4 regions of the Pseudarthrobacter linnaei genome follow, and region 3 is predicted to be linked to each of the others. Evidence: riboswitches for the same ligand, from Rfam matches in the RefSeq annotation. Region 3 holds a riboswitch; each other region holds the start of a gene.

The links. A riboswitch is a leader RNA that binds a small molecule or an ion and turns the genes downstream of it on or off. The one in region 3 is predicted to bind S-adenosylmethionine.
Region 1: another riboswitch for S-adenosylmethionine. It lies ahead of ACZYZ3_RS11200 (aminotransferase class V-fold PLP-dependent enzyme); the one in region 3 lies ahead of metX (homoserine O-acetyltransferase MetX).
Region 2: another riboswitch for S-adenosylmethionine. It lies ahead of ACZYZ3_RS07295 (DUF1737 domain-containing protein); the one in region 3 lies ahead of metX (homoserine O-acetyltransferase MetX).
Region 4: another riboswitch for S-adenosylmethionine. It lies ahead of ACZYZ3_RS19035 (cobalamin-independent methionine synthase II family protein); the one in region 3 lies ahead of metX (homoserine O-acetyltransferase MetX).

What each region holds. Positions count from the first base shown of each region.
Region 1 is NZ_JBVAYX010000010.1:59,074-66,552, forward strand. It holds gene aroA (3-phosphoshikimate 1-carboxyvinyltransferase) at 1-1,100, shown strand, start outside; gene rsgA (ribosome small subunit-dependent GTPase A) at 1,084-2,199, shown strand; gene hisN (histidinol-phosphatase) at 2,320-3,132, shown strand; SAM riboswitch class IV at 3,210-3,323, shown strand; gene ACZYZ3_RS11200 (aminotransferase class V-fold PLP-dependent enzyme) at 3,358-4,824, shown strand; gene ACZYZ3_RS11205 (class I SAM-dependent methyltransferase) at 4,972-5,730, shown strand; partial or broken gene ACZYZ3_RS11210 (Nramp family divalent metal transporter) at 6,063-7,076, shown strand; gene ACZYZ3_RS11215 (metal-dependent transcriptional regulator) at 7,096-7,479, shown strand, end outside.
Region 2 is NZ_JBVAYX010000005.1:169,122-176,600, forward strand. It holds gene ACZYZ3_RS07270 (LysE family transporter) at 1-202, shown strand, start outside; gene ACZYZ3_RS07275 (low molecular weight protein-tyrosine-phosphatase) at 364-933, shown strand; gene pabB (aminodeoxychorismate synthase component I) at 930-2,990, shown strand; gene cls (cardiolipin synthase) at 3,054-4,529, opposite strand; gene ACZYZ3_RS07290 (aminodeoxychorismate lyase) at 4,623-5,585, shown strand; SAM riboswitch class IV at 5,733-5,847, shown strand; gene ACZYZ3_RS07295 (DUF1737 domain-containing protein) at 5,861-6,163, shown strand; gene ACZYZ3_RS07300 (rhodanese-like domain-containing protein) at 6,160-6,591, shown strand; gene ACZYZ3_RS07305 (O-succinylhomoserine sulfhydrylase) at 6,588-7,479, shown strand, end outside.
Region 3 is NZ_JBVAYX010000009.1:109,626-117,104, forward strand. It holds gene ACZYZ3_RS10740 (LysR family transcriptional regulator) at 1-386, shown strand, start outside; gene ACZYZ3_RS10745 (MFS transporter) at 469-1,851, opposite strand; gene metX (homoserine O-acetyltransferase MetX) at 2,096-3,310, opposite strand; SAM riboswitch class IV at 3,322-3,437, opposite strand; gene ACZYZ3_RS10755 (bifunctional o-acetylhomoserine/o-acetylserine sulfhydrylase) at 3,575-4,891, opposite strand; SAM riboswitch class IV at 4,956-5,071, opposite strand; gene ACZYZ3_RS10760 (VOC family protein) at 5,277-5,915, shown strand; gene ACZYZ3_RS10765 (CPBP family intramembrane glutamic endopeptidase) at 6,065-6,847, opposite strand; gene ACZYZ3_RS10770 (histidine phosphatase family protein) at 6,912-7,479, shown strand, end outside.
Region 4 is NZ_JBVAYX010000038.1:14,297-21,775, reverse strand. It holds gene ACZYZ3_RS19050 (O-acetylhomoserine aminocarboxypropyltransferase/cysteine synthase family protein) at 1-1,077, shown strand, start outside; gene ACZYZ3_RS19045 (CoA-binding protein) at 1,074-1,571, shown strand; gene ACZYZ3_RS19040 (adenylosuccinate synthase) at 1,747-3,036, opposite strand; SAM riboswitch class I at 3,322-3,428, shown strand; gene ACZYZ3_RS19035 (cobalamin-independent methionine synthase II family protein) at 3,440-4,648, shown strand; gene ACZYZ3_RS19030 (uracil-DNA glycosylase family protein) at 4,820-5,452, shown strand; gene ACZYZ3_RS19025 (DUF3151 domain-containing protein) at 5,592-6,020, opposite strand; gene fbaA (class II fructose-bisphosphate aldolase) at 6,023-7,042, opposite strand; gene ACZYZ3_RS19015 (TrmH family RNA methyltransferase) at 7,221-7,479, opposite strand, start outside.

The DNA.
Region 1 (7,479 bases), on a different contig from region 3:
ACTGCGGACTGGCCGGGACGGTGATGCGGTTCGTCCCGCCCGTCGCGGCCCTGCGCCGGGGAGTGACACTGTTCGACGGCGACCCGCACGCGCGCACGCGCCCGATGGGGCCGATCATCGAGGCGCTGACGGGGCTGGGCGTCGCCGTCACCGCGCCCGACGGCGGCCCCGCGTCCTCGCTGCCGTTCGCCGTCGACGGCACCGGCGAAGTGCGGGGCGGCCACCTCGTCATTGACGCCAGCGCTTCCTCGCAGTTTGTCTCCGCGCTGCTCCTGGCGGGAGCCCGCTTCACCGAGGGACTGCACCTCGAACATCAGAGCAGGGACCACGCCGGGAAGCCCGTCCCCAGCCTGGACCACATCAACATGACGGTCGCCGTGCTCCGCGGAGCCGGGGTGGCCGTGGATGACTCCCGCCCGAACCACTGGATTGTCTCCCCCGGCCCGATCCGCGCCTTTGACCTCAGGATCGAAAAGGACCTCTCCAACGCAGGCCCCTTCCTCGCGGCTGCCCTGGCCACCCGCGGCACCGTCCGCATCCCCAACTGGCCGGCCGAGACGACGCAGGTCGGCGATTTGTGGCGCAGCATCCTCACGACGATGGGGGCCACGGTGACGCTCACGGACGGCACCCTGACCGTCACCGGCGGCCCGGAGATCAAGGGTTCGGACTTCGCCGAGACCAGCGAGCTTGCCCCCACCGTCGCCGCGCTCTGCGCCCTGGCCAGCGGCCCCTCGCGGCTGAGCGGCATCGCCCACCTCCGCGGGCACGAAACAGACCGGCTGGCCGCCCTCGTCGCCGAGATTAACCGCCTGGGCGGCGACGCCGAGGAGACCTCCGACGGCCTCATCATCCGGCCCGCCCCGCTGCACGGCGGCGTCGTCCGCAGCTACGCCGACCACCGCATGGCCACGGCCGGCGCCATCCTGGGCCTCGCCGTTCCCGGCATCGAGGTCGAGGACATTGCAACCACCGCCAAGACCATGCCCACCTTCCCTCAGCTCTGGAAGTCCATGCTCGCCCAGGGCGCCGCCGGCAGCGCAGCCCCCGCAGACTCAGCCGCCGCAACGAAGGGCACCTCCGGTGGCACGCAGCACTGACTCCTGGGACGAATCCGACGTCCGGATCCGCCCCAACAAGAAGGGCACGCGGCCCCGCACCAAGGACCGGCCCGCCTACGACGACGCCGTCACCGGGCGGATCGTCACCGTTGACCGCGGACGCTACACCGCCGTCGTCGCCGAGGGCACCCCCGAGGAACGCAAGATTATTGCCGCCCGGGCCCGGGAACTGCGCCGCAACCCCGTCGTCGCCGGCGACTTCGTCTCCCTCGTCGGGGACGTCAGCGGCGAACCCGACACCCTGGCGCGGCTGGTCAAGATCCAGGACCGCAAGACGCTGCTTCGGCGCAGCGCGGACGACACGGACCCGATCGAGCGTGCTGTGGTCGCCAACGCCGACACCCTGGTGATCGTGGTGGCGGCCGCCAATCCGGAGCCCCGGACCGGGTTCATCGACCGCGCCCTCGTGGCTGCGTATGACGCCGGCATCGAGCCGCTGCTGCTCGTCACCAAGGCCGACGTCAAGGATCCGGCGGAACTCCTCTCCAACTACCAGCACCTTGCCTTTCCGGTGATCATCTCCAAGACGGCGGACTCCGCCGCCTCCGGCATCGATGCCCGCTCGGATGACGGGCTCTCCGCCCGGCTGGACAAGGACGCCGTCTCCCAGTTGCGCGCCCACCTCGACGGGAAGGTCACCGTCATGCTGGGCCACTCCGGCGTCGGCAAGTCCACCATGGTCAACGCCCTGACCGGCGCCGAGCGCGCCACCGGCGGCGTGAACGCCGTGACCGGGCGCGGCCGCCACACCTCCTCCTCCGCCCTGGCCCTCAAGGTCAACGATGCGCCTCCGGGCAGCTGGATCATCGACACCCCCGGCATCCGTTCCTTCGGCCTGGCCCATGTGGATCCCGACCGGATCCTGCGGTCCTTCCCCGACCTCGAGCCCGGCACCGACGACTGTGAGCGGGGCTGCAAGCACGATTCCAGCGCCGTCAACTGCGGGGTGGACGCCTGGGTGGCCGCCGGCCGGGCCGGCGAATCCGGGCCCGCCCGGCTCGCCTCACTCCGCCGCCTGCTGGGGACCGACCCGCGGATGGAAGCACAGGACGTCAAGGAACTGGGGACCGTCTCGTAGCCCGGCACTGCGGCGGGCCGGGCCGTCAGCCAGCGCGCGGCGGGCCGTATCCCGCGGCATCCCGCGGCGCAGCCACGTGGCCTCCCGCCCCGCCGCCCGCTTTGGCGGTAGTTTGGAACCATGAGTCAACCCGCTTCGAGCTACAACGATGACCTGCGCCTTGCCCATGTACTGGCAGATTCCGTAGATTCCCAGACCATGAGCCGCTTCAAGGCGCTTGACCTTCGGGTTGAGACGAAGCCGGACCTGACGCCGGTGACGGATGCCGACAAGTCGGTGGAGGAAGCCATCCGCGGCCAGCTCTCCCGCTCCCGTCCCCGCGATGCCGTCCTCGGCGAGGAGTTCGGCAGTTCCGGCCACGGCTCCCGCCGCTGGATCATCGACCCGATTGACGGGACCAAGAATTTCGTCCGCGGCGTCCCCGTCTGGGCGACGCTGATCGCCCTCGTCGACGAGGGCGAACCTGTCGTCGGCGTGGTCAGCGCCCCGGCGCTGGGCAAGCGCTGGTGGGCCGCCAAGGGCGCCGGAGCCTACATGGGCCGTTCGCTGGCGGCCGCGACCCGGCTGAAAGTCTCCAACGTCTCCGAACTCTCGGACGCGTCCTTGTCCTATTCCAGCCTGGGCGGCTGGAAGCAGCGCGGCAACCTCGACGAGTTCCTTGGCCTCACCGAAGAGGTCTGGCGCACCCGTGCGTACGGGGACTTCTGGTCCTACTGCCTCGTGGCCGAAGGTGCCGTCGACATCGCCTGCGAGCCCGAACTGAATCTCTACGACATGGCCGCGCTGGTCCCGATTGTCACGGAGGCCGGCGGGCGCTTCACCTCCCTCGAAGGCGAGGACGGCCCCTTCGGCGGCAACGCCCTGGCCACCAACTCCATCCTGCACTCGGAGGTCCTCAAGCGCCTCAACCCGGGCCTGGACGACCTGCTCTAGAGAAGTCCCGTAACAAAGCGCTTCACATTCCTGCCCCGTCTTTTCTGCAGCAGCGGGCGTGACCTACGCTCGATGCAGGTCACGAGTGCCAGCGCGAAACCCCGGTTTGCTGGCCGGCAACCCTCCATTCGCGGCGGGGTGCCCCGGGTGACGACCTGGCCGGTCCGGTCCGGACCCGGCAAGCGCGGATCCCCGGTGCGTGGGGTCCTTTTCGAGCGAGGTCCCATGACGACTGCCACCATTCCCGCCACTCCTGAATTCCAAGCCGGCGCCAGCCAGGCCCGTCCCGACGCGCGGTTCGCCGTGGCCCGCCGCCCGCTGGCCGCGGTGACCGGCGCCGAGATCCAGGCACCGCTGATCCAGGGCGGCCACGTCCGCTACGCCAACCTGGACTACGGCGCCTCGGCCCCTGCCCTGTCCGTCGTCTCGGCCTACCTCAATGAGATCCTGCCGTTCTACGCCAGCGTCCACCGCGGCGCCGGCTACGCCTCGCAGATCAGCACTTCGGTCTACGAGAACGCCCGCACGATTGTCCGGGAGTTTGTGGGCGGCCGGCCGGACGACGCGGTGATCTTCACCCGGAACACCACCGATTCCCTGAACCTGCTGGCCGGCTGCCTGCCCGCCGCCGGCGGCGTGCCCACCGGCGAGGTGCTCTACCTCGACATCGAGCACCACGCCAACCTGCTGCCGTGGCAGCGCGTCCCGCACCGCAGCGTCATCGCCGCCCCCACGCTCGCCGCCACCCTGGAACTGCTCCGTGCGGAGCTCGCCCACGGCGGCGTCAGCCTGCTCGCCGTGACCGGCGCCTCCAATGTCACCGGCGAGATCCTGCCGATCCGGGCCCTGGCCGCCCTGGCCCACGACTACGGCGCCCGGATCGTCGTCGACGCCGCCCAGCTGGCGCCGCACCGGCGGATCGACATCGCCGCGGACGACGTCGACTACCTCGCCTTCTCCGGGCACAAGCTCTACGCACCGTTCGGCGCCGGGGTTTTGGTCGGCCGCCCCGACTGGCTCGACGCCGGTACCCCGCACCTGGCCGGCGGCGGGGCCGTGCAGGACGCCCGGATTGACAGTGTCAGCTGGACCACCGGCCCCGCCCGGCATGAAGGCGGCTCCCCCAACGTCCTCGGCGCCGCTGCCCTGGCCCGGGCCACCCAGGTGATCGCGGACCTGGACGTGGACCAGTGGCACGCGCACGAAAACGCGATCCGGTCCTTCCTCGTCGAGGGCCTCGCCCGGATCGACGGCGTGACGGTCCACCAGATCTTCCCGGACAGTGCATCCTTCGACTCTCCGGCAGGCGCCGGGCCTGTCAACGCCGCGGGTACCGGCACAATCGGCGTCGTCAACTTTTCGGTGGAAGGCTACGACGCGGGCCTCGTGGCGGCGTACCTGTCGGCCGAACACGGCATCGGGCTGCGGGACGGCCGCTTCTGCGCGCACCCCCTGCTCCGGCGGCTCGGGCTGCCCTCGGGCTCCCTGCGGGCCAGTTTCGGCCTGGGATCCCGGCTGGAAGACGCCCAGCGGCTGCTGGCCGCCCTCCAGGAGCTGCGCCGCACCGGCCTCGGCTGGGACTACGTCGTGGATGCCGGACGCTGGGTGCCGTCCAACGACACCCGCACCTACCCGCATTGGGCCCCCAACACGCCCGGCACCGCCGGCGCGGCGCCCTGCACCCAGCACTGACGTCCCCGGTGAGGTCCCGGTGAGGTCCCGGTGGGGCTCCCCCGGGTGTCACGGAGGGGTCCCGGTGAGGTCCGGTGGGGGCGACGGCCCTGCCGCGTGCGGTAAATTCGAAAGGTACCAACCCGGACCTGCCGAAGGAGATCGCACGTGACACGCGGCGGACCCAAGCTGCATCAGGAACGCCGCCAGGAGCTGGGGCAGAGCTTCCAGGACGGCGGGGAACACTACGAACGCGTCCGCCCCGGGTACCCTGCCGACTCGGCTGACTGGCTGATCCCCGCGGGCGCGGGGGACACCGCGGACCTCGGCGCCGGAACCGGTAAGTTCACGGCACTGCTGGTCGGGCGCGGCCTGCACACGGTCGCGGTGGACCCTTCCGCCGACATGCTGGACCAGCTGCGCCGGACGCTTCCGGGCGTCACCGCCGTCGTAGGGACCGCCGAGCACACCGGGCTGCCCGCCGGGGCGTTCGACGTCGTGACCGTCGCCCAGGCCTGGCACTGGTGCGATCCGCTCGTGGCCAGCACGGAGATCGCACGGATCCTCCGCCCCCACGGTGTGCTGGGGCTGATCTGGAACCAGCTGGACACCTCCGTTCCCTGGGTGCACCGCCTCTCGCGCATCATGCATGCCGGCGATGTCCACAAGCCCGATTTCAGACCGCCCCTCGGCCCGGAATTCACGGGGCTTCAGAGCCACCTCACCCGCTGGGAAGATCCGGTGTGCACCGCTGACATCATGGAGCTGACGAAGTCCCGCAGCTACTATCTGGCGGCCAATGAGGCGACCCGGGCCAAGGTCCTGGGCAACCTCGACTGGTACCTGCACGAGCACCTCGGCCACCACCCCGGAGAGGTCCTCCCGCTCCCTTACCTGACGCAGAGCTGGCGGGCCGTCCGGGCCTGACTCCGGCGGGGGCCTGACTCCGGCGGGCCGTCGGGGCCTGACTCCGGCGGGGCGGCACGACTCCGGCGGGCCGTCGGGGCCTGACTCCGGCGGGGCGGCACGTCAGAAACGCCGGCATGGCCCCGGACAGGCAACCCTGCCCCTAGTATTTTCGGTGTAACCGATAACTATTTGTAGGCGTTAGCAAATTCCGGTGCCGCCGCCCATTTCCGCAACCGGCCGCGTCGTTGTCGACGCACCTACCCAGGGAGCCCGCCGTACTGGAAGTATCAGGAAAAGAATCTACGGCGCCGGAAGCACCCGTCCGGCGGAAACCGGGTGGCCGCCGGGCCATGATCGGCCTGCTGGGCCCGGCGTTCGTCGCCGCGATCGCCTACGTGGACCCCGGCAACGTTGGGGCAAACCTCACGGCCGGCGCCCGGTACGGCTACCTCTTGGTCTGGGTCCTGGTGGCGGCCAACCTCATGGCTGTACTGGTGCAATACCAGTCCGCCAAGCTCGGGATCGTCACCGGGAAGAGTCTTCCCGAGCTCCTCGGCGAGCGGCTCAAGCCGTTCTGGCGCCGTGCGTTCTGGGTCCAGGCCGAGTTCGTGGCCGCCGCCACCGACCTTGCCGAGGTGGTGGGTGGTGCGATCGCGCTCGACCTGCTTTTCGGGCTGCCCCTGCCCCTCGGTGCCGTGATCGTCGGCGGGGTCTCCATGGCCCTGCTCGCCGTGCAGGCCCGGAACAGGCAGCGGCCTTTCGAGTTCATCATCATGTTCCTGCTCGGCATCATAACGATCGGATTCCTGGCGGGCCTCTTTGTCAGTCCGCCCGACCCTGCGGGTGTCGCCGCGGGACTGATACCGGGCTTCCAGGGTCCGGACACCGTGTTGCTGGCCGCCAGCATGCTCGGCGCCACGGTGATGCCTCACGCCATCTACGTCCACTCTGCCCTGTCCAGGGACAGACACCGTCCGGACCCAACTCTCCCGATCTCCGCGCAGGCCCTCGCCCGCCTCGTAAGGGCAACCCGCTGGGACGTCGGGGCGGCCCTTGCCGTCGCCGGCATCGTGAACATCGGCATGCTGCTGCTGGCCGCATCGACCCTGGGCGGTGTGGAGGGAACGGACACCATCGAAGGCGCCCATGCCGCAATTACCACCAATCTTGGCCCGGTCATCGGCGTCATCTTCGCCGTCGGGCTGCTTGCCTCCGGCCTGGCCTCAACGTCCGTGGGCTGCTATGCCGGTGGATCCATCATGCAGGGGCTGCTCAAGATCCGGATCCCGCTGATGATCCGCCGTGCGGTCACGCTGATCCCGGCCGTTGTGCTGTTGAGCATCGGATTCAATCCCGCCGCCGCCTGACGGTAGGCTGGAAACTGTGAAGACCAGCCTGCCCTCCTCCTCGATCGAGGACTACGTCAAGGTCATCTACTCCTTTACGGAGTGGCAGGACAAGCCCATTACCTCCACCCAGCTGGCCCAACGACTCGGCGTGGCCAACTCCTCGGTCTCCGAGATGGTCCGCAAGCTCAAGGACCAGGGCCTCGTGGACCACCAGCCCTACAGCGCCATCACGTTGACGGCCGACGGCGTCCGGCTGGCGCTGTCCATGGTCCGGCGGCACCGGCTCATTGAAACGTTCCTGGTCCGGGAGCTCGGCTACCGCTGGGACGAGGTCCACGACGAGGCCGAGCTCCTGGAACACGCCGTCTCTGAGACATTCATCGAGCGGATGGCCGCCAAGCTCGGGAACCCGGTACGG
Region 2 (7,479 bases), on a different contig from region 3:
GGAGGAGCCGCTGCTGCCGCAGTACCTGGTCCTGTCCGCCACCGTGATCGTCATCGACATCCTCGTCATGTGGTTCTTCTTCGCCGCCGCCGCCAAGTCCTTCCAGCGCTTCACGCTAGATGCCCGCGGGCAGCGGATCCTCAACCGGACGTTCGGCGTGCTGTTCATGGCCGTCGGCGTCCTGCTGGCCCTCATCCACTGACCGTCCACGGCCAGCAGTCCGCTCGTTAGGCGCAAGGGTGCCAACCGCAAAAAACCCCGCCCGCACCCATCGTGACAGTCCGAAATACAAGTGTGACAAGACTTGTAATGTCCGCGGCCCGGAAACTGGCCAAGAGGACCCGCATGATTCATGCTTGCACTATGACCTCAACGTCGAGCCAGTACCGGATCATCGCGGTCTGCACCGGAAACATCTGCCGGTCGCCGATGGCCGAGCTGATGCTGGCGGAGGCCATCGCCGCCGGGGGCCTGGCCGGCGCCGCCGTGGATTCGGCAGGAACCACGGCCTATGAGGCGGGCCGCCCGATCGACCCGCGGGCCGCCCGCAAGCTCACCGCCCACAGCATCCCCTCGGACCGCCATGTGGCGCGCGAATGGCGGGCGGAATGGTTCCGGACCCGCGACCTCATCCTGGCCCTGGATGTGGACCATTTCGGCTGGCTGCAGCAGGCGGCACCGGACCGCGAATCGCTGTCCAAGATCCGGATGCTGCGCAGCTTTGACCCGTCCGTCGCGGGCAAGGACCCCCTGGACCAGGGCATCGAGGACCCCTGGTACGGCGGCCACGCAGACTTCGACCTGACCTGGACCCTCATCCACGCGGCGCTTCCCGGGATTGTGGAGCACATCCGGGCCGAGCTCGGCCGGCGGCAGCGACCCGACGGGCAGCACCCCGGCACCGCAGGGCAGCCGGTACGCTCTATTTCATGAGTCCTGCACCCGTCATCATCGCCATCGACGGACGCTCCGGCGCAGGCAAGACCACCCTGGCGATCGAACTGGCGGCACGGCTCCGCGAACACCACAAGGTTTCCCTCTTCCATCTTGAGGACATCTACCCCGGCTGGAACGGCCTCGCAGCCGGCATTGAACGCTACGTCTCGACCGTCCTGACCCCGCTGCACCGCGGCGAGCCGGCCGAATGGGTCAGCTGGGACTGGAATGCGCACTACGACGGCGCCACGCGCACGACCCAGCCGGCCGACATCGTCCTGGTGGAAGGGGTAGGCGCCGCCGCGGAGGCCGCCCGCCCCTTCCTCGCCGCGGTGGTCTGGGCCGATTCGCCCGAACACGACCGGCGCAGCAGGGCCCTTGCCCGCGACGGCGAAAGCTACGAACCCTACTGGGATGAATGGGCCGCACAGGAGCTGGCGTGGCTGGCCGAGGACGACGTTCCCGGCCGCGCGCATGTCCGGGTGCTCAACCTCGCCGACGGTGCCGCTCCCGAGGAAGTGCTGCAGGCGCTCCAATACCTGCCGGCGGTCGCCCCGGCGCTTCTCCCCGAGCTTGGCGCCCGCCGCGGCCTCCAGCTCCGCGCCGAACGGATCGACGCCGCCCCGGACCCGGCCCGGCTGTTCGAATCCCTGTTCGGCCACTCAGCCAATGCCGTCTGGCTCGATTCCTCCCTCGCGCCGGACAGCAGCGCCGGGGAGGAACGGAGCCGCTTCAGTATCCTGGCCGACGACGGCGGCCCGTTCGGCCAGTCGGTCCGGCACAGTTCTGGCACCACCCGCGTCAGGGTCGGCAACGCCAGCGTCTGGACCGAGGGGCCGTTCTTCCGCTGGCTCGACGGGGCCTGGGGCCGCCCTGACCTCCGCGCCCCGGCGGACTACCCCTGCGAATTCACGCTGGGCTGGCTGGGCTACCTCGGCTACGAGCTTAAACGCGAGACCGGCGGAAGCAACGTCACGGCCGAGACCCCCGACGCCTGCCTGCTGTTCGCCGGCCGCGCGGTGGTGCTGGACCATGTGGACGGCACGGTCTGGCTGCTGGCCCTGGACACCGCGGACGCCGGCGGCTGGCTGCAGACGGCCCGCACCGCCACCGGGACATGCTCAGGGCCGGCGGCGGGAGCCGTCAGCACCGGAGCCGGCGGCAGCGCCGCCGTCGAACCGTCCGCCCCCGCCCCGGACTTCGCCGCGCGGGACTCGGAAGTCTCCTACAAATCCAAAATCAGCGAGGCCCAGCACGAGATCGCCGAGGGCAACACCTACGAGGTCTGCCTGACCACCGCGCTGGCCGTGGAGCTCCCCGCCTCCGCGCTGGACCCGTGGCGGGCCTATCTGGCGCTGCGCCGGAGGAATCCCGCGCCGTTCGCGAGCTACCTGCGGTTCGGGGACCTCACCGTGGCGAGCACCTCACCGGAGCGTTTCCTGCGCATCACGGCCGAGGGCGGCATGCGCGCCGAGCCGATCAAGGGTACCCGGCCCCGGGACCCTGACCCCGCCCGGGACGCACTGTTGCGGCATGAGCTGGAGTCCTCCCCGAAGGACCGCGCCGAGAACATCATGATTGTGGACCTGCTGCGCAACGATCTCAGCCACTTCGCCGTGCCCGGCTCGGTGTCGGTCAGCCGGCTCTGCGCGATCGAAAGCTACGCCACGGTCCACCAGATGGTGAGCACCATCAATGCCCGGCTTCGGCCCGGGATGCCGCGGGCCGAAGCCGTCGCGGCCTGCTTCCCGGCCGGCTCCATGACCGGCGCCCCCAAGGTCAGCACCATGGCCATCCTGGACCGGCTCGAGGGCGCCCCCCGGGGCGTGTACTCCGGAGCTATCGGCTATTTCTCGCTCAACGGCGCGACCGACCTGGCGGTCGCGATCCGCACCCTCCTCCTGAGGAAGCTGCCCGGAGGCGGCACCGGACTCAGCCTGGGCGTCGGCGGCGCGATTACGGCGGATTCCTCGCCTCAGGAGGAGTACGAGGAGATCCGGACCAAGGCCTTCGGGGTCCTTTCGGCGCTCGGCGCGGAGTTCCCGCCCGGCTGACAACCGCGCCGCTGCGGCGCGCACCCGGGCTGCGGCGGGCGCCTGGGCTGCGGCGGGTGCCGGCTACTGCAGCGTCGCCGTTAGCCGGGCGACGTTGTCCACGTATTTGACCCCCATCGGCCGCTTCATCCAGTCCTCGAGCGTCAGTTCGCGCGAAATGTCCCGGTATGTGTCCTCCACGACGCTGATCCGCTGCACGATGTCCTCCCCCAGGAGCATCACCGAGACCTCGAGGTTCAGCGAGAAGGAACGCATGTCCATGTTGCTGGAACCCAGCACGGCCACCTCGTTGTCGATCGTGAAGTGCTTGGCATGGAGCACGAACGGGGCCTTATAGAGGTAGATCCGCACCCCGGCCTCCAGCAGCGCCTCGTAGTAGGACTGCTGGGCATGGTGGACCAGGAACTGGTCGCCCTTTTCCGAGACGAAGAGCTCGACGTCGACGCCGCGCTGCGCCGCCGTCGTCACCGCATACAGCAGCGAATCATCGGGGACGAAGTAGGGGCTGCAGATCGAGATCTTGCGCTGCGCGGAGTAGATCAGCGTGTTGAAGAGCCGCAGGTTGTTTTCGGTGATGAAGCCGGGGCCGCTGGGCACCACCTGGGCCGTGACGTGCCCGGCGTGCAGTTCGGGCCGGTGCGCGAGCTGGTCCTCGAGGGATTCGTCGGTTTCACTGAGCCAGTCGGTGGCGAAGACGACGTTGAGGGTGGTGACGATCGGCCCGCGCAGGGACGCCATCAGCTCGACCCATTCGCGGCCCATCTTGCGGTGCCGCGGGTTGTTGTAGGAGGGCTCGATCAGGTTCTGCGACCCGGTGAACGCGATCTCACCGTCGACCACCATGATCTTGCGGTGGTTGCGCAGGTCCGGCCGGCGCCATTGCCCCTGCAGCGGGTTCAGCGGCAGCATGGGCCGCCAGCGGATCTTGCTGGCCTTGAGCCGGGCGATCAAACGGCTGTAGCCCTTGATGCGCAGGGTCCCCAGGTGGTCGAACAGGAGGCGGACTTTTACGCCGCGGTCGGCGGCCTCCTCCATTGCGGTCAACAGCTCGTCCGTGACATGGTCCGAGCTCAAAATGTAGAACTCCGCGTTGACGAATTCCTTGGCCTCCCGGACGGCGGCCGCCATCGCCTTGATCGAGGTCGGGTAGCCGGGCAGGAGCTCCACCCGGTTGCCGTCCACCATCGGCAGCGAGCCCAGAGTCTTGTTCAGTTCCGCCGCGGAGGAGACCCATTCCGGGCCCTCGTAGCGGCTTTCCAGCATCGCCAGGTCGGAGGCGCCGGCGCGTACCCGGGTGCTCACGGCGTCCTGCTGTGCCCGGCGCTTGCGGGAGAGCCGGAAATTGCCGAAGAGCAGGAAGAGGACCAGGCCCACGGCCGGGACGAAGAAGATGATCAGCAGCCAGGCCATGGCCGTGGTGGGGCGCCGGTTTCCGGGGATGATGCCGAGTGCCAGCACCCGGATGGCGAGGTCAACGACGGTGAGGATCAGGATCACCCAGGAGGGCAGGGATTCCGCCAGGGAAAATGGCCACAACACAGACGAACCCCTCAAGCTCCAGACCCGCGGAACAGTTCCGGAACGGGCAACCGTCAAATCCTATCCCGCAGCCCGCCGCACTAAGCTGAAGCCATGACTTCTCCTGCTGCCGTCCCCGCCCCCGTCCCGGTGCTGGTGTTCCTGGATCCCGCGTTCGACGGCGGTCGGCTGGCCGACGCCACGAGGCCGCAGCTGATGGCGACGGACCAGGGCGCCACCCGCGGCGACGGTGTTTTCGAGTCGCTGCTGGCCGTGGGCGGGCAGCCCCGCAAGCTCCAGGCGCACCTGGACCGGCTGGCCGGGTCCGCCCGGCTGCTGGAGCTGGACATCCCGGCCGAGGACGCCTGGCGCCGGGCCATCACGACGGCGACCAGCGAATACCGGCGCCGGCACGTGCCGGCCGCCGCAAGTGTCGGGGACGACGAACTCGTGGTCAAGCTCCTCGTAACCCGCGGCGTCGAAGGTGCGCCCGGGCCCACCTGCTGGGTCCAGGCCTCCGCCCCCGGGCCCGCCGGGAGGCGCCAGCGCGACACCGGGATCGACGTCATTCTGCTGGACCGCGGCTACGACAGCGACATCGGGGAACGGGCCCCGTGGCTGCTCCTGGGCGCCAAGACCCTGTCCTACGCCGTCAACATGGCCGCGCTTCGCTACGCCCGCGCCCAGGGCGCGGACGACGTCATCTTCACCTCCGCGGACGGCCAGGTCCTGGAGGGTCCGACGTCGACCGTGCTGCTCGCCCACCTGGAGACCACCGACGACGGCGCCGGCGGGGTCCGCACCGTCCGGCGGCTCATCACGCCCCAGCTCGACAGCGGGATCCTGCCCGGCACCTCGCAGGGCGCCTTGTTCACCGCGGCCAAGGCCGCGGGCTGGGAGCTGGGCTACGGCCCGCTGGAGCCCCGCGACCTGTACGACGCCGATGCCGTGTGGCTAATCTCCAGCATCCGGCTGCTGGCGCCCGTCAACCACATCGACGGCAAGGAAATCGGCACGCCGGAGCTGCGCCGGCAGCTCACGGCGGAGCTCAACGCGCTGTACGCCACGATCGAGTAGCCCGTTACCGAAACAACGCGGGGTCAGCTAGCGCCCATCCGGGGCGCCGGGATGGGCCGTAGCTGACCCCGCGTTGCTTGAAGGACCGTTACTTAACATGACGGCCGCGGCGGTGCTGCCGGCGTTGCAGGTGTTACGTTTTTGGTGAGTAATGAGAACCGGCGCCAAGCCCTGACTGGCCGGTCGGCAACCCTCCCTTTCGCGGCGGGGTGCCTCAGGTGAATACTCGGCAATCGACCCATTCGAGCTGCAAGCGTGAAAGAAGGAGATCCGTCGTGCCTGACGCTTCCGCCCCCGCTGTCCCCGCAACAGCACCCGCCCCCGCAGTCCACGGTGCCGCCGGGGAGAAACTGGCATACCGCCTGTTCACGGGCCCCGATGACCGCGCCTTCTGCGAGCGCGTCTCGGCCGCCCTCGCCGAGGGCTATGTGCTGCACGGCGGCCCGGCCGCCACGTCCAACGGCGGCCGCGTCATCGTGGCGCAGGCCGTGGTGCTGCCGGCCGCGGTCGCCAGCGCCGACGCCGCCGTCGCCAATGCCGTGGATGATCTCGAGTTCGACGGCGGGGGCCACGCGTGAGCTACGCCGGGGACCTCAGCCCGCAGGAGGCCTGGGCCAAGCTGGAGGACGGCGCCATTCTGGTGGACGTCCGTACCGAGGGCGAATGGGCTCACATCGGCATCCCGGACACCGCGGCCGCGGGCATCAAGCGCAATGACCCGCTCTTCATCCAGTGGAACCTGGCCGGCGGCATCCCCAATGCGCGCTTCATAGAACAGCTAACGCTGCAGCTGAAACAACAGGCGCCCGGCGGCAGCACCGAACTGGTCTTCCTGTGCCGTTCGGGCGCCCGGTCCGTGGCCGCGGCGACGGCGGCGACGGAGGCCGGGTTCATGTCCTACAACGTCCTTGAGGGCTTCGAGGGCGAGCCGGACCGCCACGGCGAACGCACCGTCAACGGCTGGAAGAACCGCGGCCTGCCCACCACCTCGGAAAGCACTAAGTGACCTTCAACCCTGACGCCGCCGGCTGGAGCGCCGACACCCAGGCCGTCCGCGGCGGACTCGACCGCACCGCCTTCCAGGAAACGTCCGAACCGGTCTTCCTGAACTCCGGCTTCGTGTACGAATCCGCGGCCGCCGCGGAGCGCGCCTTCACCGGCGAGGACGAGCGCTTCGTCTACTCCCGCTACGGCAACCCCTCGGTGGCCACCTTCCAGGAACGGCTCCGGCTGCTCGAGGGCACCGAGGCATGCTTCGCCACCGCCTCGGGCATGTCCGCGGTCTTCACCGCCCTCGGCGCCCTGCTGGCCGCCGGCGACCGGGTGGTCGCGGCCCGTTCGCTGTTCGGATCCTGCTTCGTGATCCTCAACGAAATTCTTCCCCGCTGGGGCGTCGAGACGGTCTTTGTGGACGGCCCGGACCTGGAGCAGTGGCGGTCCGCGCTGTCCGAACCGACCACGGCCGTCTTCTTCGAGTCGCCGTCGAACCCAATGCAGGAAATTGTGGATATCGCCGCCGTGAGCGACCTGGCGCACGCCGCCGGGGCGACGGTCGTCGTCGACAATGTCTTTGCCACCCCCCTGCTGCAGCGCTGCGGGGAGCTCGGCGCGGACGTGGTCGTGTATTCGGGGACCAAACACATCGACGGCCAGGGCCGGGTGCTCGGCGGCGCGATCCTGGGCACCAAGGAGTTCATCGAGGGTCCCGTCAAGCAGCTCATGCGCCACACCGGCCCGGCGCTCTCCGCGTTCAACGCCTGGGTGCTGACCAAGGGGCTGGAGACCATGGCCCTGCGCGTGAACCATTCCTCCGCCTCCGCGCTGCAGCTTGCCGAATGGCTGGAGGAGCAGCCCGCGGTCAGCTGGGTCAGGTACCCGCTGCTGCCGTCCCACC
Region 3 (7,479 bases):
CGCAGTACGCCCGCGACCACGGCCTGCCGGTGACGGTCGACGAGGTCCGGCAGCACGGCTTCGTCTCTTACGTGGAGTCGGCGCTGCAGGTCGCCGAACTGGGCCACCGCTCCACCCAGCTTCCCGTCCCGCGCTCCAGCTTCCAGGCCACCAGCATCTTTGCGCAGCTTGAGGCCGTCCGGCGGGGCGCCGGGATCGGCCTGCTGCCCAACTTCCTGGCGGTCGGCGACCCCAGTTTCCTGCCGGTGCTGCCGGACGACTTCCAGCGGCAGCTTCCGATCTGGGCGGTGGCACGTGCGGAATCGCTGCGGTCGGCCCCCGTGCAGGCCGTCCTCGCCGCGGTCCGGACCGAGATCTCCGACCGCCAGGACGTCCTGGCAGGCTGAGCCGGCAGGCGCAACCGGCGTCAGCCCGGGTCCCGCAGTGCGGGACCCGGGCTGACGCCGTTGATTCTTCGTTACTACTTGCCTACTTCTTGGAGGCGGCCAGAAGGTCCGCTGTGCCCTGGGCATCGGCGGCGTCAATGTCGTGCAGGGAGACGCCGCGGGTTTCCTTGAGGAAGAACACCGCCACCAGCGTGACGAGGCAGGCGCCGAGCAGGTAGAGGGCCACCGGGACGGAGGACTTGAACTGGCTCAGCAGGGCGACCGCGATGATGGGGGCCATCGAACCTGCCACGATCGAGGTGACCTGGTAGCCGAGCGAGACGCCGGAGTAGCGCATCCGGGTCGGGAACATCTCGGCCATGATGGCCGGCTGGCCAGCGTACATGAGCGAGTGGAACAGCAGACCGATGGTGATCGCCGCGAGGATGATGAGGTCGTTCTTGGTGTCCATCATCGGGAAGGCGAAGAAACCCCAGGTGCCGCCCAGGATGGCTCCGGCCATGTAGACCGGTTTACGGCCGAAGTGGTCGGACATGCGGCCTACCATCGGGATCACGGCGAAGTGGATGAAGTGCGCCACCAGCAGCAGCAGCAGGATGCGGGAGGTGTCCGTCTGGACGATGACCTTCAGGTAGGTGATGGAGAACGTGACCACAAGGTAGTAGAGGATGTTCTCCGCGAAGCGCAGGCCCATCGCGGTGAAGACGCCGCGGGGGTAGCGGCGGAACACTTCGCCGACGCCGTAGCCCTTCTTCTCGATGGTGACTTCCTTCTGCGCCTCGAGGAAGATCGGTGCGTCGGTAACCTTGGTGCGGATGTAATATCCGACCAGCACGATCACCGCGGAGAGCCAGAAGGCAACGCGCCAGCCCCAGCTAAGGAAGTCGGCGGAGGAGAGTGTGGCGGACAGGGTGAACAGCACGCCCGTGGCGAGCAGGTTGCCCAGCGGAACGGCGGACTGCGGCCACGCGGACCAGAAGCCGCGGGACTTGCTCGGGCTGTGCTCGGCGACGAGGAGGACTGCGCCGCCCCACTCACCGCCGACGGCAAAGCCCTGGGCAAAGCGCAGGAACACCAGCAGGGCCGGGGCCCAGTAGCCGATCTGCTGGAAGGTCGGCAGGCAGCCCATCAGGAAGGTGGAGACGCCGACCAGGATGATGCTGAGCTGGAGCAGCTGCTTGCGGCCGAACTTGTCGCCGAAGTGGCCAAAGACGATGCCGCCGATCGGACGGGCGACGAAACCAACGGCGTAGGTAAGGAAGGCGGCAATGATGCCGTCCAGTTCCGTGCCGGAGTTGGGGAAGAAGGTCTTGCCGAAGACGAGGGTGGCGGCCGAGGCGTAGAGGAAGAACTCATACCACTCCACAACGGTGCCGGCCATGGAGGCCGTTACTACCTTCTTCAGTCCGGACGACTTGACGTCTTCCTCTTCTGGGCGCCTGGCGGCGGCGTTCTGCGTACTCATTTCGACTCCTTCGGTGTCTCCGTCGACACCCTATGGACCTCTGGGCAATGGACGCCTGTGATTCGTGACACGCGGCATCATTCTCACTGAGTATGGGGGTTCCCGCCCTGAGCCTCAACGGCCATTAGTGCAGAGCGTATCTGCAAAATTGCACAGCTGGTCCCTTTCTCCGGCGTTTCCGTCCACGGGTTTGCGCAGGAGATCGGCACGGCCGTGATGCCGCGCAGAAGACAAACCGAAGGAGCTAGCCGAAGAAGTGCCGCCGGAGCTGGCTGTTGAGCTGGCCGATCTCGGTCAGGAAACCGTCGTGCCCGATCGGCGCCTCGATGGTGTGCACGGCAACCTTCCCCGGCAGGGCGGCGGCGAGCGCGTGGGACTGGGCCGGGAAGTACAGCCGGTCCGAGTCCACGGCCGCCAGCAGGAACTCCGCCGTGGCCGGAGCCAGGGCCTCGGGGAGGGCACCGCGTCCCCGGCTGATGTCATGGCTCATGAGCGCTTCGGTGATGGCGATGTAGCTGTTGGCGTCGAAGCGGCGGACCAGTTTGTTGCCCTGGTGGTCGAGGTAGCTCTCCACCTGGTAGCGGCCGCGCCCGGCGAGGGATCCGGCTTCCAGCGGGGACTCGGAGTCCTGGGCGTTCCGGCCGAAGCGGCCGTCCAGTTCCGCGGCTGAGCGGTAGGTGATGTGCGCGATCCGCCGGGCCAGGGCCAGGCCGGCTTCCGGTTCCGGACCCCCGTAGTAGTCCCCGCCGTTGAAGTTGGGGTCTTGCCGGATGGCGAGGGTCTGCGCCTGGGCGAAAGCGATCTGTTCGGCAGTACTGCTGGCGCCGACCGAAATCACGCCGCAGCGCCGGACGCGGTCCGGGTAGCTGACGGCCCATTCCAGGGCGCGCGCCCCGCCCAGGGAACCGCCGAGCACGGCGTACCAGCTCCGGATGCCCAGGGCGTCCGCGAGCCTGGCTTCGGCCCCGGTTGTGTCCCGCAGCGTGACGAGCGGGAACCGTGAGCCCCAGGGCTTTCCGTCGGGCGCCGCCGTCGAGGGTCCCGTGGAGCCGTAACAGCCGCCGAGGATGTTGATCGAGACGACGAAGTACTTGTCCGTGTCCACCGGGGCGCCGGGGCCGGCGAGCTGCTCCCACCAGCCCTGCTCGTCGCTGGCGCCGCGCGTGACGTGGGTGTCCCCCGTCAGTGCGTGCTCGATCAGCACGGCATTGGAGCGGTCCGCGTTCAGGTTGCCCCAGGTCTCGTAACCGAGGGTGACATCCGGCAGCCGGGCCCCGGATTCGAGCTCGAGGTCGCCGATCCGCAGGTACCGGACCGTTCCGTCCGGGACACCGTCCCGGACACCGTCCGGGACGGTGTCCGGGGCGGCGCCGCCTGGCGCCGCCTCCCCCGGGGCCGGGGCATGCGGGTGGGAGGTCTTGCTTACAGGTACACCCTGGCGGGTGACGGCAATGCTCATGTGAGGACCTAACTTCGCGCTTGCCCGCCGTCAGCTGACCGGCGGGCCAGGTCTTCACCCGGGGCACCCCGCCGCAAAAGGAGGGTTGCCGGCCAGCAAGCCGGGGCTGTCGCTGGCACTCATGACCTCCACTGAGTCTACGAAATGCGGCGGCCCGGTGGCGAAGATTGTGACGAACTTATGACTCGCCGTGTCTATCCCGTCGCCAATCCGGGGCGCCGGGCGCCCAGGACCCGGGGCCTGGGAGTCGGGCGCCGGCGGTGTTCAGGCGGTTTTGGCCGCGCGGAATCCGGCGTCAAGGTCCGCGAGGATGTCGTCGATGTGCTCCAGGCCCACGGAGAGCCGGACCAGGCCGGGGTTCACGCCGGCGACGGTCTGCTGTTCGGGGGACAGCTGGCTGTGGGTGGTCGACGCCGGGTGGATGACGAGGGAGCGCACGTCGCCGATGTTGGCCACGTGCGAGTGCAGTTCCAGGGCGTCGACGAAGCGCTTGCCCGACTCGGCTCCCCCCGCGATGTTGAAGGAAACGATGGCGCCAGTCCCCTTCGGGCCATACTTGCGGCCGCGCTCGTACCAGGGGCTGGACGGCAGCCCTGCATAGGCGACGGATTCGACGTCGTCCCTGGCCTCAAGCCAGCCGGCCACCTTGATGGCGTTGGCGACGTGCCGCTCCATCCTCAGGCTCAGGGTCTCGATGCCCTGGGCGATGAGGAAGGCGTTGAACGGGGACACCGCCGAGCCGAGGTCGCGCAGCAGCTGGACGCGCGCCTTGAGGATGTAGGAGAGGTTGGCGCCGAGGGCGCCGTCCTTGCCGAGGTCGCGGGCGTAGACCAGGCCGTTGTAGGTGGGGTCCGGGGTGTTGAAGCCGGGGAAACGCTCCGGGTCCTTGCCGAAGTCGAAGTTGCCGGAATCCACGATCACGCCCGCGATCGCGGCGCCGTGGCCACCAAGGTACTTGGTGGCGGAATGCACCACAATGTCCGCCCCCCACTCGATAGGCCGGATGAGGAAGGGGGTGGAGAGCGTGTTGTCCACTATCAGCGGGATCCCGGCCTCGTGTGCCACCTGCGAGATGCCCTCGATGTCCAGCACGTCCTGGCGGGGGTTGGAGACCACTTCGCCGAAGAACAGCTTGGTGTTGGGCTGCACCGCGTCGCGCCACTGGGCCAGGTTGTCCGGATCCTCGACGAAGGTGACGGAGATGCCGAATTTCTTCAGGGTGTGCGCCAGCAGGTTATACGTGCCGCCATAGAGGCTGGGGCTGGCCACCACATGGTCGCCGGCCTCGGCGACGTTCATGATCGCCAAGGTCTCCGCGGCCATGCCGGAGCTCAGCAGCAGCGCCGCGAGTCCGCCCTCCAGGCTGGCCACCCGCTGTTCGACGGCGTCCTGGGTGGGGTTGCCGATCCGGGTGTAGATGGGAGCCAGTTCGGCAAGGGCGAAGCGGTTAGCGGCGCTTTCGGCGCTGGGGAAGACGAACGACGTCGTCTGGTAGATCGGCAGTGAGCGGGCGCCGGTGGCGCTGTCCGGCTCCTGGCCGGCGTGGATCTGACGGGTTTCAAAGGACCAGGCGCTGGACATTGGGACACTCCTCAAGGGACCGGGCCCAGGCATCCCCCGGGCCCATTGGACCGGGGCTGCACTGGCGCCGCGCTTGCCGTCCGGCGGGTGCCGGTCGGCCAGGTCTTCACCCGGGGCACCCCACCGCGTGACGAGGGTTGCCGGCCAGCAAGCCGGGGCTGTGCGCTGGCACTCATGACCTGCCCCCAGTCTAGGAACCCGTTCCGGCTGTGGATACCTTTGTGACATGAACATGAAGTTGCACGGCCCGCGGGGACAAGAGAGCCCTGCCGTTCGCCGGGGTGACGCGGACCGATACCCGGCGGAGAAACCCCCAAAAGGACATCCCATCATGGTTAGGGCAGCCTAAGCTGAGAGCCGCATCACAAAGTGTCAAGATGAGGGCATGCGCATGGATCACGTCTCTTACGCCTGTGAACAAGATGGCCTAGCTGCCACCACCGAACGAATTGCGTCTGCCCTCGGCGTCGAAGCCGTGAAGGGCGGAGTACACCCCAGATTCGGGACCCGCAACATGATCATCCCGCTCGCGGGACACAAATATGTCGAGGTCGTGGAGGTCCTGAACCACCCCGCGTCCGACAAGGCCCCCTTCGGCCAGGCCGTCCGCGCCCGCTCCGAAGCAGGCGGCGGCTGGATGGGCTGGTGCGTCGAAGTTGACGACCTCGCCCCGTTCGAGGAGCGGCTCGGCCGCGCCGCCGTCAACGGCAACCGCAAGTTCCCGGACGGCCGAGAACTGGTCTGGAAACAGATCGGCATCCTCGGGCTCATCGCCGACCCCCAGGTCCCCTACATGCTCAAATGGGAAGGCGATCCGGACCTCCACCCGTCGAAAGCCTACGAGAGCAACGTCAAGATGTCCGCCCTCACGATCGCCGGCTCGGCAGGGCGTGTCACCGAATGGCTCGGTGTCCCGGTCGAGAAGCCGCTGGAAGACGTGGCCGTGAACTGGCTCGCTCCCCGCGGGACGCCCGGCATCCTCTCCGTCACCTTTGAAACGGCCTCCGGAGCCGTCACCATCTAACGCCCCACACTTCGGCCGCCATCAGCGGGTGCCAATGACGTCACCCACCGATGGCGGCCGATACTTTTTAACGCCGCCCCGGCCCCGGGCTGAGCTGGACGTGCTCCCGGCTTTTAGGGTTGGTGTGTGGTTTTGTGGTGTGCGCGGGGTCATCCGAGGCCGATGGACTTCCCGAACAGGCTGAAGCCGACGAACGCGACGACGTCCAGCACGGCGTGCGCAATCACCAGCGGCATCAGGCGCCGGGTCTTGATGTAGACGAGCGCGAAGATGACGCCCATGATGGCGTTGCCGATGAACGGCCCGAAGCCCTGGTAGAGGTGGTAACTGCCGCGCAGCATCGAACTGGCTAAGATCGCCAGCGGCAGGCTCCAGCCGAGCTTAGGGAGCCGGTCCAGCAGGTAACCCACCACGATCACTTCCTCCACTATCCCGTGCCGGATCGCGGAGAGGACCAGCACCGGGACCGTCCACCAGTAGGAATCCAGCGCGCTGGGGATGATCGCCGTCGTGATGCCCAGCGCCCGGCCCGCGGCGTACAGGCCCAGGGACGGGATGCCGATCAGCGCCGCCAGCCCGAACCCCTGCAGCAGGTCCCGGCCGGGGCGGGCGAAATTGAGGCCCAGTTTCTGGAACGCCGTGACGCCGCGGCTGCCGCCTCCGGACAGGCTTGACGTCCGGTGGTCGGTGAGGAAATAGAGCGCCAGGACCACCGGCACCAGAGCGAAGAAGATGTCCAGCAGCTGGTAGGTGAGATCGAAGTATTCGCGGTTGCTTTGCGACCGGTTCAGGGTGGAGGTGCCCTCCGCCAGCGGCGCCCGGGTCATCTTGTCCAGCAACTGGACGACCGAGTACACAGCGGACTGCCCCAGGGACAGGCCCAGGACGATCCAGACTTCTAAGCGCAGACGGCGGCGGGAGGGAACGAGCATGTTCCTATCTTGCCCGGTCTTGGCTTGCCCGGTCTTGCCCGGCTTGCCGCCTATGCTGGGGTTTATGAGTGCGCCCGGGAAAATCATCATGATCCGGCACGGCCAGTCCGCGGCCAACGCCGACACCTCGATCTACAACCGGGTGCCCGATTACCGGATTCCGTTGACCGACCTCGGCGTGGAACAGGCCCGGGCCGCCGGCGAGCAGGTCCGGCGGTTGCTCGACGGCCGCCCGGTGTGCGTGTACGTCTCCCCCTACCTGCGGGCCTACCAGACCCTGGAGGCGCTCAACCTCGGTGCGCTGGTGGAGCGGGTGATCGAGGAGCCGCGGCTCCGTGAGCAGGACTGGGCCAACTTCCAGATCGCCGGTGAGATCGAGGACCAGAAGGAACTCCGTAACGCCTACGGCCACTTCTTCTACCGCTTCCGCGAAGGCGAGTCCGGCTCGGATGTCTATGACCGGATCTCCTCCTTTATGGAGACCCTGTACCGGCACTGGTCCAGGCCCGGATACGCCCCCAACGCACTGTTTGTCACCCATGGGCTCACCATGCGGCTGTTCTGCATGCGATGGTTCCACTGGTCCGTGGAGTACTTCGAGTCGCTCAACAACCCGGACAACGCCGAGGTCC
Region 4 (7,479 bases), on a different contig from region 3:
CTCTACGGCGGCACCGTGACCCAGCTGGACGTCACGCTGCGCCGCTTCGGGGTGGACACCACATTCGTCCCCGGCACCGACCCGGCGGACTACGCCGCGGCGGTCCGGCCGAATACCAAGGCGATTTTCGTTGAGGTGGTGGCCAACCCGTCCTCGGAGGTCCAGGACCTGGAGGGGCTGGCCAAGGTCGCGCGCGACGCCGGCATCCCCCTGGTCGTCGACGCCACCTTGAGCACCCCGTACCTCGTGCGGCCGATCGAACACGGGGCGGACATCGTCATCCACTCCGCCACCAAGTTCCTCGGCGGGCACGGCACCACCCTCGGCGGCGTGATTGTCGAGAGCGGCCGCTTCAACTGGGGCAACGGGAAGTTCCCCACCATGACCGAGCCGGTGGCGTCCTACGGCAACGTCTCCTGGTGGGAGAACTTCGGCGAGTACGGCTTCCTGACCAAGCTCCGCTGCGAGCAGCTGCGCGACATCGGACCCGCACTCTCGCCGATGTCTGCCTTCCAGCTCCTGCAGGGCGTGGAGACCCTCCCGCAGCGCCTGGACGAACACCTCAAGAACGCCCAGGCCGTGGCGGAATGGCTCGAAGCGGACGAGCGCGTCGCCTACGTGAACTTCTCCGGCCTGCCCTCTCACCCGCACTTCGAGCGGGCAAAGAAGTACCTGCCGCTGGGACCGGGCTCGGTGTTCTCCTTCGGCGTGAAAGGCGGCCGGGCCGCGGGCCAAAAGTTCATCGAATCCCTGCAGCTGGCCTCGCATCTGGCCAACGTCGGCGACTCCCGGACCCTCGTGATCCACCCGGGCTCCACCACCCACCAGCAGCTCAGCCCCGAACAGCTCGAATCCGCCGGTATCCCCGAGGACCTGATCCGGATTTCCATCGGCCTGGAAGACATCGAGGACATCCTCTGGGACCTGGACCAGGCCCTGGACACGGCGTCTGAGGTAGCAGCCTCGGATGCGTCCGCCCGCGGCTTAGACACACCGCCTCGTTCCTCGGCGGCGCGATGCGCCGCTTCCGCGGACACATCAGAGGCCGACACCTGCACGATCGGAGCACTGTCATGAGCAGCGAAGAAACCCGTACCTGGGCCGGGCCGTCCGCACCGGAGCGGCTGAACCTGCTGCGGCAGGCGAAATCGATCGCGATTGTGGGCGCCTCGGACAAGCCGTCCCGGGCGAGCTACTTTGTGGCAACCTATCTGCAGTCCTCCACGCGCTACAAGGTGTACTTCGTGAACCCGGTGGTCAAACAGATCCTGGGCGAGCCGACGTACGCCTCACTGGCGGACCTGCCGGAGAGTCCGGACATCGTGGACGTGTTCCGCAAGCACGATGACCTGCCGGGTGTCCTGGACGAGGCCATCGCCGCCGGCGCCAAGACGCTCTGGCTGCAGCTCGGCTCCTGGCACGAGGACGTCGCGAAGGAAGCGGAAGCTGCCGGGCTCGACGTCGTGATGGACCGCTGCGTGAAGATTGAGCATGCCCGGTTCCACGGCGGCCTGCACCTGGCCGGCTTCGACACCGGGGTCATTTCCTCCAAGCGGCAGGTCCTGGCCTAACGCCTCCCGCGGGTTCGGCTACCGAACTCGCGGCAAACGTGCGGGCTCGCCGTAACGAAACGGCGAGCCCGCACCTTACCCGCGACCCGGATGGACTGCGGCGGGACGGCTTAACGACGGCGGCGGGTCACCTTTTCAGGTGACCCGCCGCCGTCGTGCGTCAGCTTCTGATGCGTCAGTCGTTGATCAAATCGTTGATCACGATGGTCTGGTCGCGGTCCGGGCCGACGCCGATCGCGGAGAAGCGCGTGCCGGAGAGCTTCTCGAGGGCCAGCACGTAGTTCTTGGCGTTCTCGGGGAGGTCCTCCAGGGTGCGGGCGCCGGTGATGTCCTCGGTCCAGCCTTCGAAGTACTCAAAGATCGGCTTGGCGTGGTGGAACTCGGTCTGCGTCATCGGCATCTCATCGTGCCGGACACCGTCGACGTCGTAGGCCACGCAGACCGGGATCTGCTCTATGCCCGTGAGCACGTCCAGCTTGGTGACGAAGTAGTCCGTGAACCCGTTGACGCGCGAGGCGTGGCGCGCCAGCACGGCGTCGTACCAGCCGCAGCGGCGCGGCCGGCCGGTGTTGACACCGAACTCCCCGCCCGTCTTCTGCAGGTACATGCCCATCTCGTCGAACAGCTCCGTGGGGAAGGGGCCTGCGCCCACCCGGGTGGTGTACGCCTTGATGATGCCGATGGAGCGCGAGATGCGGGTGGGGCCGATACCCGAGCCCACGGAGGCGCCGCCGGCCGTCGGGTTCGAGGAGGTCACGAAGGGGTAGGTGCCGTGGTCGACGTCCAGGAAGGTGGCCTGGCCGCCCTCCATGAGGACCACCTTGCCCTCGTCCAGGGCGGTGTTCAGGACATAGGTGCTGTCGATGACCAGCGGGCGGAGCCGCTCGGCGAAGGACAGGAAGTACTCCACGATCTCATCCACCTCGATGTCGCGGCGGTTGTAGACCTTGACCAGAAGCTCGTTCTTCTGCCGCAGCGACCCTTCGACCTTCTGGCGCAGGATCGAGGCGTCAAAGACGTCCTGGACGCGGATGCCGAGGCGGGCCACCTTGTCCATGTAAGCCGGGCCGATGCCGCGGCCGGTGGTGCCGATGGCGCGGGAGCCGAGGAAACGCTCGGTGACCTTGTCCAGGACCTGGTGGTAGGGCGCCACGAGGTGGGCGTTGGCGGAGACACGCAGCTTGGAGGTGTCGGCGCCGCGGGCTTCGAGTCCGTCGATCTCCTGGAACAGCGCCTCGAGGTTCACCACGCAGCCGTTACCGATGATCGGAACCGCGTTGGGGCTCAGGATGCCGGCCGGAAGGAGCTTGAGCTCATACTTCTCACCGCCTACGACGACGGTGTGCCCGGCATTGTTGCCGCCGTTGGGCTTGACGACGTAGTCGACTCGGCCACCAAGCAGGTCAGTGGCCTTACCTTTGCCTTCGTCGCCCCATTGGGCTCCGACGATCACGATTGCTGGCATGGGATCCTCCCCCATTCGTTCGGGCCGAAGTCCGCGTGACTCACCTGGGTGGTCACCGGAGCTCAGCGCCGTTCATGAGAATGCCCCGAATCTACCGCTGTGCTCTTACCATCAACGCCAGAGTCCGGGGCTCTTACCACCCAAGTTTAGCCGATCACGGTCGCGGCAGTTCATTTGACCATCCAATGGACTTCCCGCCGGCCGCTGCCCGCGGCCCGGCGTCCAGCCCGCGGAACTTCGGCGCACGCACTTGCGCCGGCAGGCCGGGTGGAATTAAGTGAGAGCTGACCATCCCGAGCGGCCGAGGGACCTGGACCATTGACGCCGCAGCAACCCTGTCCCGGCCACGGCCTTGTGGCGGCAAAGGGTGCTACCGCCAGGACCGATGGAAAGGAAGCGCCCCATGCGCCAGAACACCGACCATATCCGCGCCACGCACGCCGGATCCCTGCCCCGCACCCCCGAGCTCATCGCCGCGAACGAGGCCAAGGAAGCAGACGGCGTCACCCCCGAGTTCCTGGATCTGCTGGAAACCTCCGTGGTGGACATCGTCCAGCACCAGAAAAACCTCGGCATCGACATCCCCAACGACGGCGAATACGGGCATACGATGTCCGGCCCGGTGGACTACGGCGCATGGTGGAACTACTCCTTCAGCCGGCTCGGCGGCCTTGAGCCGACGGACGTCGACCGCTGGGCTGACGCCGCGGTGCACCGCTCCACGCCGGGCCACATCGTGCTGACCTCCTTCCCGGACCGGCGCGACCGGCAGAAGTTCAATGAGGCCTACAACGATCCGTTCTCCGGGATCCTGGCCCACCGCAAGAGTGTCACGCAGCCAAAGATTGCCGGCCCGCTGAGCTACACCGGGCAGGCCCTCGTGGGCTCGGATATCGCCAACCTCAAAACCGGCTTGGCCGCCGCCGGACTGGCCGAGGGCTTCGTCGCTTCCCTCTCCCCCGGCTCCTGCGCCCGCGTCGCCAACGAGTACTACAAGACCGATGAGGAACTCCTCTACGCCTGCGCGGACGCCATGCGCGAGGAGTACAAGGCCATCGTCGACGCCGGACTCACGGTCCAGCTCGACGATCCGTCGCTGGCCGAAAGCTGGGACCAGATCAACCCGGAACCGGCTCTGGCGGATTATCTCAAATTCATCCAGCTCAGGGTTGAAGCCACCAATTGGGCCCTGCGCGGCCTCCCCCAGGAGCAGATCCGTCTGCACGTCTGCTGGGGTTCCTGGCACGGCCCGCACACCACGGACATCCCCTTCGCGGACATCCTCGGCTCCGTACTGCAGGTCAATGCCGGCGGCTACTCCTTCGAGGCCGCCAATGTCCGCCACGAGCACGAGTGGCGCGTCTGGGAGGACACCCAGCTCCCCGACGGAAAAGTGATCATCCCCGGCGTCGTCTCCCACGCCACCAACGTCGTCGAGCACCCGGACCTGGTGGCGGACCGGATCGTACGCTTTGCCCAGCTGGTGGGCCGGGAAAATGTGATTGCTTCCACAGACTGCGGTCTCGGCGGACGGGTGCACCCGCAAATCGCCTTTGCCAAGCTGGAATCCCTGGGGGAAGGCGCCCGCCGGGCCACCGCGCGGCTCTGGTGACCGGGTCTGGGCAGAAACGTCATTTCGCAGGGCTTGATAGACTAATAAGGATCGACCAGGAATCGGTCCACACCACATTTTCAAACCACACCGTACTTGTCATGCCCCGGTACCCGGCATGCCGCGTACGGTCTGGCAGCTTTACCAATCCCGCAGGAGACTCAGCAATATATGACAGCCTTGGCCACTGAAAATTCACGCGAACAGCTTCTGAGCCGCCGCTACGAACCTAGCGTTGCAGCAGTCAACGAACTGTGCGACACGCTGCAGGCAACCAAAGCTGGCATGAACGTCCCGTACGTGGACCCGCTGCACGACGTCGACGAATGCCGGATCATCAGCCTCTTCTCCAACATCGGAACCGAGGACGAGTCGGGTTTCATCACCGCCGGTGACGAGGAAGCTGCCACCCGCCTGCTCGGCGTCCAGTGGAAGCTCGGCCTGCGGCCCGAGTACGTCATGCCCTGGAACGTCCACCCCTGGTACGTGCCAGGCGAGCCCAACGGCAAGTTCACGCCGGACCAGATTTCCGCAGGCCTGAAGCCTCTGCTGAAATTCCTCGCCGTCGTACCCCGCGCCTCAGTGATTGTGGCGCACGGCACCGAAGCCAACCGCCTCGCGAACCTGCTCCTCAAGACCGAGGTGCCCATGATCTGGCGCCGCGGCCTCAAGACCTACAAGGTCCGCTCGCTCAGCGGCCGCGCCTTCGCCGGCACGCCGGCCCGCCAGGAGCAGTACCTTGAAGAGATGGGCGCCGTCTACGCGGACGCCATGGCCCGCACCGGTCTGGCCAAGCCCAGCTAGTTCTCCGAAACGACAACGGCGGGCGCCCACCCAACTGGTGGACGCCCGCCGTCGGACTTTAACAAACAACGCGGGGTCACTTCCCGCCCATCCCGGTGTGCGGAATGGGCCGTAAGTGACCCCGCGTTGTTGTTGGCGGTTAGCGCTTTTCGGCTTCGATGGCTGCCTTGGCGGCGGGGTCCGAGTCCTTGAGGAACTTCTCGATCCGCTCCAGTTCCTCGGCCTCGCCGATCGCAGCGGACGCCCGGCCCAGGGAATACAGGGCCCGGAGGAAGCCGCGGTTCGGTTCGTGTTCCCACGGGATGGGCCCGACGCCGCGCCAGCCGTTGCGGCGCAGCGAATCCAGGCCGCGGTGGTAGCCGACACGGGAGTAGGCGTAGGAATCGATGGTCCGGCCCTCGCTCCACGCTTCCTCGGCCAGCACGGCCCACAGCAGCGAGGACGTCGGGTGCTTTTCCACCAGGTCCAGGGCTTCCTGGCCCGCGTCCAGCGCCGCGTAGACCTCGGTTTCGGCGGGCAGGAGCGTGGGCTCGGGACCCATCAGGTTCCGGCGGAAATCCTCCGACATGCCTAGAACGTCCTGCCGGTGGAGCCGAGCTGCTGGGCAGCCTCGACCACGCGGGCCGCGAGGCCGGCCTCGGCGGAGGCGCCCCAGACGCGCGGGTCGTACAGCTTCTTGTTGCCGACTTCGCCATCGACCTTGAGCACGCCGTCGTAGTTGCGGAACATGTGGTCCGCCACGGGCCGGGTGAAGGCGTACTGGGTGTCGGTGTCGATGTTCATTTTGATCACACCGTAGGAGACGGCGTCGGCGATCTCCTTTTCGGAGGACCCGGAGCCGCCGTGGAAGACCAGGTCGAACGGGTTGGCCTTGCCGATCTTGGCGCCGACCTGCTCCTGGATGTCCTTGAGGATCTCCGGGCGGAGCTTGACGCCGCCGGGCTTGTAGACGCCGTGCACGTTGCCGAAGGTCAGCGCCGTGATGTAGCGGCCGTTCTCGCCGGCACCGAGGGCATCGATGGTGGCGAGCGCGTCCTCAACCGTGGTGTACAGCTTGTCATTGATGGCGTTCTCGACGCCGTCCTCCTCGCCGCCGACCGTGCCGATCTCGACCTCGAGGATCATCTTGGCGGCAGCGGTGCGTTCCAGCAGTTCACGGGCGATGCGCAGGTTTTCCGGCAGGGTCTCGGCGGAGCCGTCCCACATGTGGGAGTTGAAGAGCGGGTTGCGGCCGGCCTTCACCTCGGCTTCGGAGGCTGCCAGCAGCGGCAGGACGAGCCCATCCAGCTTGTCCTTGGGGCAGTGGTCCGTGTGCAGGGCGATGTTGACGCCGTAGTTCTTGGCGACTTCGCGGGCAAACGCGGCGAAGCCGAGCGAACCGGCCACCATGTCCTTGGTGGAGGCCCCGGACCAGTAGGCGGCGCCGCCGGTGGAGACCTGGACGATGCCGTCGGACTCGGCCTCGGCGAAACCGCGCAGGGCCGCGTTGAGGGTCTGGGAGGACGTGACGTTCACGGCGGGGAACGCGAAGCCGCCCGTCTTAGCGCGGTCGATCATCTCGGAGTAGATCTCTGGGGTTGCAATGGGCATGCTGACTCCTAAAGTGAGTTTCGTCTGCGGGCTGGGCTCACCCTGGAGTGAACCTCGTCGGCTAGGAACCATCCTAGCCATTCCGGCGCCCGGGCAGTGTTTCCGGTCACTCGTGCCTGTAATACTGGCCCGCGTGTGATCCTGTTCGCCCGACTTCCGCTTCGGGCCGGCCGCGCCCCTACCCCGGGAGCTGGTTGAACACGTGCCGGCGGATCCAGGCGTGCATCGCGACGGCGGCAGCCGAGGCGGCATTGATCGATCGGGTGGAGCCGAACTGCTCGATTGACAAGGTGTCCACCGCCGCTTCGTGGACCTCGGGGGATAGCCCCGGGCCCTCCTGGCCGAACACCAGCACGCAGTCCCTGGGCAGTTCATAGGTTTCCAGCGGGACGGAGTCCGGGAAGATGTCGATGCCGATGATCGCCAGGCCCTCCCCC